Regions from separate parts of the Desulfuromonas svalbardensis genome, predicted to be linked through region 2. Evidence: riboswitches for the same ligand, from Rfam matches in the RefSeq annotation. Region 2 holds a riboswitch; the other holds the start of a gene.
What was found. Region 2 has a riboswitch for S-adenosylmethionine ahead of metX (homoserine O-acetyltransferase MetX). Riboswitches for the same ligand answer to the same signal wherever they lie in the genome.
Positions count from the first base shown of each region.

Region 1: another riboswitch for S-adenosylmethionine. It lies ahead of ACZ5KY_RS13540 (O-acetylhomoserine aminocarboxypropyltransferase/cysteine synthase family protein); the one in region 2 lies ahead of metX (homoserine O-acetyltransferase MetX).

Region 1 covers NZ_AP042416.1:3,016,569-3,019,984, reverse strand. The annotation lists gene ACZ5KY_RS13550 (radical SAM family protein) at 1-539, shown strand, start outside; gene ACZ5KY_RS13545 (TIGR04211 family SH3 domain-containing protein) at 597-1,274, shown strand; SAM-I-IV-variant riboswitch at 1,711-1,838, shown strand; gene ACZ5KY_RS13540 (O-acetylhomoserine aminocarboxypropyltransferase/cysteine synthase family protein) at 1,939-3,216, shown strand; gene ACZ5KY_RS13535 (pseudouridine synthase) at 3,292-3,416, shown strand, end outside.
Region 2 covers NZ_AP042416.1:824,536-827,951, reverse strand. The annotation lists gene mnmH (tRNA 2-selenouridine(34) synthase MnmH) at 1-569, shown strand, start outside; gene ACZ5KY_RS03605 (hypothetical protein) at 595-753, shown strand; gene metX (homoserine O-acetyltransferase MetX) at 761-1,876, opposite strand; SAM riboswitch class I at 1,988-2,096, opposite strand; gene ACZ5KY_RS03595 (type 1 glutamine amidotransferase domain-containing protein) at 2,217-2,894, opposite strand.

The DNA of each region.
Region 1 (3,416 bases), 2.2 Mb from region 2:
AGTCCGATACAATCTGTCAGGCGGTGACAGAGATGCGGCGTAAAACATCGCGCGGAACAATCAATTTCAATTCAAATTCGTCATTACCAGACAAAGTTGAATTGCTGGCAAAGTCGGGCTTAGATTCGATCCGTGTGTCACTGAACTCGCTTCGTGAACCTTTTTATAGCGCCTATTATCGTCCACGTGGTTATCAGTTTAACGATGTGTTAGAGTCTTTGAAATGTGCGAAAGATCAGGGCCTCTTTGTGATGTTGAATTATTTGGTTTTTCCGGGAATTACCGATCAGCAGGCTGAAATCGATGCGCTGGTAAAAGTGATTGATGACGGTCAAGTTGATTTGATTCAAATGCGGAACTTGTGTCTAGATCCCGTTATGTATTTTCAAGCAATGCCAGATGGCGACAATGGTATCGGCATGAAAAATATGCTTGATCAAGTGAAGCAACGGGTACCAAAGATTCAATACGGTTATTTTAACCGCACTAAGGATAATTTTTTTCCGCAAGGTTTTGAAAGTGATTGGCCAATTCGTTAGTTGATTTGGCTGAGGAGTTTTGATCGTTTACCGAATACAGTGTTTGGGAGTTGAATGATGAAATTACGATTTATGGTTGGTCTCATCGTGTTGTCTGTGTTGATTGGTCAGCTAGTTTGTGCTGAAACGCGTTATGTGTCAGATCAGTTGGTGATTACGTTGCGTGAGGGTATGGGAAATCAATTTAAAGTGATCAAAACCTTACCGACGGATAGCCGTTTAGAGGTGTTATCTGAACAGGATAACTATTTGTATGTTCAGGCTGAAGATGGTGTCGAAGGTTATGTCCTTAAACAATATATTTCGAGTAAAAAACCCAAAACGATGACCATTGCTCAATTAAGAGCTGAGCTGGCAACGGTAAACAAAAAATTGACGGATTTGCTTCAATCGGCGGCTGGCTCAGGCAAAAAATTGCAAACTTTTCAGGACCGCACTGCTGAGTTGAGTGAGGCGTTAAAATTGAGTGAAGAGCTTCTGGAAACAACGAAAACCGAGTTGCTTGATCTGCAAGTTAAGTCTGAAAATGTTGTGCTAATTGATGAAGAGCGGCAACGGTTAAAGACTGATTTAAGTGCTGTCCGCAAGGAATTAGAGCATTTTCGTCAAGAAAACCATTCGATGCTCAATGAGGCCATGATTAAATGGTTTCTTGCTGGTGGCGGCGTGATGTTTTTTGGTTGGATTGCGGGGAAGTTTTCTCGTAAAAAGAAACGGGGCTTGGGCAGCTTTTAGTATCAGTCAAGACTGGGGCGTGCAACGTTATCGCCCCAGTGAACGCTTAGAATGCTGCTGATTGCTATGTTTAATTGATACAATGGCATTTTCTACGATTAATAAATAGTGAGTTGCCGTTGGTTTTGCTATTTTCCCTTCCCCACAAACGAAGTTAGTTCATGTTCGCTGCTTTGACTCTGCTTACCATCGTAATGTGTGGCACCGATTGATAAACTGCTGATCGCATAGAAAACGGTCACACCTATCTCTGAAACCAACTTGAGTTCCGATTCAAGTTGGCCATCCATTATTGAAATATTTATTTCACTCGAATTAATATTGATGGCAGGTTCTGCCTCATCTAGCTGCTATAAAAATGGTTTTATGTTTGGATGCTATGGGCTGATGGTTAAATAAACGGTTGACAATTTATTTTTGTCGAATATGCTATGTACACTTGCATTAAGAGAGGCATAGGTGTTTTACACTGAATGCCCGGCAACCTGACAACCAAGGTGCCAAGCTTGTTCCAGCGTAAGCGGAATGGCAATGCGCCCCGAAAGGGGAACGTTGAAGATGATTTTATTCATTGAGACAGATCATCTGTCACACCATTCATACTTTTCTAGTATCGCTTACAGCCTCTCTTGCGTTTAACTTTCATCAGAGAGGATGAATCATTATGAGTAAGCATATCGAAACCCAAGTTCTCCACGCCGGTTATCAATCAGACCCAACAACGTTAAGTCGAGCTGTACCCATCTATCGTACCAGCTCGTTTGAGTTCAAGAGCACTGAACATGCGGCGAACCTTTTTGCTTTAAAAGAAGCGGGTAATATCTATACGCGGTTGATGAATCCAACCACGGACGTTCTTGAGAAACGTGTTGCTGAACTTGAGGGTGGTGCGGCGGCATTGGCATTATCCTCTGGCACCAGTGCTATTTTTTATAGCATTATCAATTTGGCCCAGCATGGCGATGAAATTGTTGCCTCAAGTAATTTATACGGTGGCAGCTATACCCAATTTAACGATATTTTGCCGCAATTTGGTATTACCGTTAAGTTCGTTGATCCTTCAGATCCAGATAACTTTGCTGCCGCAATAACAGATAAGACCAAGGCCATTTTTACTGAAGTGATCGGCAATCCAAAGCTCAATGTCGCCGATATTGAAGCGTTGGCAACTATTGCTCACGATCATGGTTTACCGCTCATAGTTGATAGCACGTTCGCAACCCCTTATCTGTTACGGCCCATAGAGCATGGCGCTGATATTGTCATTCATTCGCTGACAAAATGGTTGGGTGGTCACGGTGCTGGCATTGGTGGTATTGTTGTTGATGCAGGTACCTTTGATTGGACCACGGGAAAACACCCTTTACTAAGTGAACCCGATCCAAGTTATCATGGTATTCGCTATGCGACCGATTTAGGTGATCTGAATCCTGTTGCTTATATTGTCAGAATGAGGTTGGTTCCTTTGCGTAATCTCGGTGCATGTATTGCTCCTGATAATTCGTGGTTTTTTCTTCAAGGAATCGAAACTTTGCCGCTACGGATGGCTCGCCATAGTGAAAATGCATTAGCTGTAGCCCGCTATTTGGACCAACACCCACAGATCGATTGGGTCCGATATCCAGGTCTTGAAAGTGATCCCTCATATGGTCTTGCCAAAAAGTATTACACTCGAGGTTTTGGTGCGATGGTGGTTTTTGGAATTAATGGCGGAGAGCAAGCGGGACGATCGTTTATTGAAGGTCTTGAGCTATTCTCCCATCTTGCGAATGTTGGCGATGCTCGAAGTTTGGCAATTCATCCGACTTCGACGACCCATGCTCAGCTAACAACAGAGCAGCAGGCTTCTGGTGGAATAACACCTGAATTGATTCGTCTTTCGATTGGTGTTGAACATATTGATGATATTTTGGCTGATTTAGACCGAGCGTTAAAGGCTTAATAGCGTCTTAATTTGTAATAGAAAAGGGTGGGGCTGGTGATCATATCCTGATCACCAGACTCACAGTAATTATTTATGGCTTTATCGATATACCCATCTAAAATTGTTTTACCGCAAATTTCTCCATCTTCACCGCTATTGTTTGATTTTATGTGTCAACGTTTTGAAAAAATAGCCAAGGAAATATGGCAACAACGATT
Region 2 (3,416 bases):
TCTCGAAGCAAGATCAACCGGTGATTGATCTTGAAGGACTCGCCAATCACCGTGGCAGTGCCTTTGGCGGTGTCGGACTTGGTCAACAACCAGGTCAAAAACAATTTGAATCGCTGCTATGGGAGGCCCTACAAAGCGTACCAAAGGGGAGCTGGGCCTTAACTGAAGGGGAAAGCCGTCATATTGGTAAGATTATTTTACCGGCGCGTTTTTTCCAAAGCCTACAAACAGAAAGAACGCTGTGGCTTGAAACAGAGCTCGAAAAGCGGATCCAAATTATTTTAGAAGACTATACGGTATCAGAACTTGCCGAAGAAACATTTATTCAACCGATTCAGTCACTACAGCGCCGATTAGGCATAACTGAAGTTGAAAATATGCTTGAATTGTTGCGCCAGAAGAATTGGCATGAACTGGTTTCTGAGCTGATGTTGAAATATTATGATCCGCTCTATTGCCACACCAAACCTGACAATCGAATCACGGTAGAGATTGACCCCTTTAACGACGACCACACGGAGTTACTAGAGGCCGCTAAAACTGTTTTAGCCACCGATCCGGCAGCATAGCAATCACTATGTCGAGGAGGAAAGTGTGAAATCAGAATGCGTTGATCAATTCAATCCACTGTGCGAAAAATGTATCCGCAGTTGTCGCCAGCCCGCAGGGTGCAAACTGCTCGAATGTCCCCGTTTTTCACCACGGCCGTTCAAATTAAAGCCACAACCGAAAAAGCAGCTCAATCTTTTTTAGACGAAAATTACCCCTCTAAACGGGCAAGGAATTCCGCCACATAGGGGGTGAATTTTTCGGGTTCAACCAAAAAAGAGTCATGGCCATAATCGGACTCGATAAGGTGGTACTCTACCGGCTTCTCTAACTGGCGTAAAACCTCCACCACCTCTTCTGTTTGTTCAGGCCGATACAACCAATCAGAACTAAATGCAAACCATAACGACGGGCACGTCAACGGCTCCAAACCATCCTCTAAACAACCGCTCTCCCACGCCACATCGTACAGATCAAGCGACTTCGCCAAATACAAAAACGAATTGCAATCAAAACGCCCGGGAAAGCTGTTGCCGTTATATTCAAGGTAGCGCTCCACCTCAAACTGACCAAACAGATCAAATAAGCCGTCACGGGCTGAAAAACGGCGGCCAAACTTCAGCGCCATCGACTCTTCCGACAAAAATGAGATATGACCCACGGATCGTGCTAAGGCGAAACCACTCATCGGCGGATGTTCAGGCCTATAGTTACCTTTTTTCCACAGTGGATCATTATAGATCGCCTGTCGCGCCAAGGAATTCAGCGAAATAGCCATCGGCGAGGTGCGTCCTGTGCCAGCAATCGGGATAATGGAACGGACGAAGTCAGGATAAACAAGCCCCCATTCCAACGCTTGCATAGCCCCCATACTGCCACCGATTACCGTCACCAGTTTGGTCACACCGATCTTATCCAGTAACAACTTTTGCGCCCGCACCATGTCGCGCACCATCACAATGGGGAAGTTGAGGCGATAAGGCCGCCCCGTGGCCGGATTAATACTGGTTGGCCCTGTTGAACCTTTACACGAACCGATCACATTCGAACAGATCACCTGATATTTATCGGTATCGAGGACCTTACCTGGACCAATGAGGTTATCCCACCACCCTGGCTTGCGATCATCCTCATGATGACGACCCGCAGCGTGAGCATCACCGGTCCACGCATGAGTGACTAAAATCGCGTTATCACCCTGATCATTCAGTTCACCATACGCTTCATAGGCAAGAGTGAGAGGTCCAAGCAAACGACCGCTCTCCAAGCGAAGCTCTTGATCAATGGTAACAGTTTGAGTTGTAACTAATTCAATCGCTGTAGACACAACCTACTCCCATAACGAAATATATGACGTGGAGTAAATAAAAAAAGCCCCACTCAAAAGATGAATGGGGCCTTGCGAATACGTCGATGGATACGGGTATCGTAAGACTCCGTCTCATCTTTCCCCTATAAACAGGGGTTGGAATTAGCACCTGGCATCCCCTAAGGGATCGGTTGCTGTGGTTTCAAAGGGCCAATCCCTCCACCACTCGAGATAACACGATGTCGATGTCTTTCTAACCTAGAGGATAGCGAATCGGTTGTCAACAGATGTTAAATAGTGTGATCAGGATAATTCATTGCTACGATGAGAGAGCGAACCGCTCTCAGCACCCAAAAATTCAGCCGAAAAATGCCAACAAAGCCCTCGCCGCCGCCGCTGACGATGCCGGATTTTGACCGGTAATCAGCATGCCATCGCAAACCACATGGGAGTGCCAGTCCGCAACTTTTTCATACTCACCACCGTTGTGTTTGAGCATATCCTCCACCAAAAAAGGGACCACTTCGGTCAAACCAACGGCCTTCTCTTCACTGTTGGAGAAACCGGTGACCTTCTTACCCGCCACCACCGAATGACCATCGGCTTTACGTGGGTAGCGCAACACACCGGGCGCATGACATACCGCAGCAACAGGTTTCTCGGCGGCAACCATCGCTTCGATCAAGGCAATAGAATCTGTATCTTCGGCCAGATCCCACAAGGGGCCATGACCACCCGGATAAAAAACACCATCGAAATCATCAGCGATAAGTTCAGATAATTTAACGGTGTGTGCTAAAGCAGCCTGCCCCGTACTATCGGCCTTGAACCGCCGTGTCGCTTCTGTTTCGGCATCGAGATCATCACTCTTAGGGTCGATAGGCGGGTGACCGCCAAGAGGCGAAGCCAGCGTGATCTGCGCGCCCGCATCTTTAAACACGTAGTACGGAGCAGCAAATTCTTCCAGCCAAAAACCGGTTTTTTCTCCGGTATTACCAAGCTTGGCGTGTGAAGTCAGAATCATCAGTATTTTCATGTTATCTCCTAACCTGAGCAACGAACTGTTGTTAACGAGGTGAATATTCAGTTTAGCAGAGATATTACTTATGAGAAGGTTGGGGAGGTTTGCTACTTAGAAGCGTGGGATGTGATCAACGGTGCGATTGTGACAGGCGGTAACTTGGGCTGAAGTAAACTGGGGTTGCGCCCCCAGACCTCGCCCCACTTTTTGCACCGTCAAAAAGTAGACAAAAAACGGCCCACAATTGTCTGGCCCTGCGGGTTCCCTCACTGCAATAGATTACAGCCGAGCGTGCCAAAAAACTCGCGTTGCTCAAACAGTTTTGGCACAAGCAGCTCAGCTGACGCTCATTGCGTTCGGCGGCGGCAAATGGGGGAGTTTGGTTCATAAAAGTCATTCAATTGTTTTCGAATAACGGAGAATGATAAAACAACCAACAGGATCTGGTACTACAGCACCACGGACAGAATAGAAAATACCATCACAACCAAACTATTTAATGCCACAATAAGGCAAAGGAATCAAATCAGTCGGCCG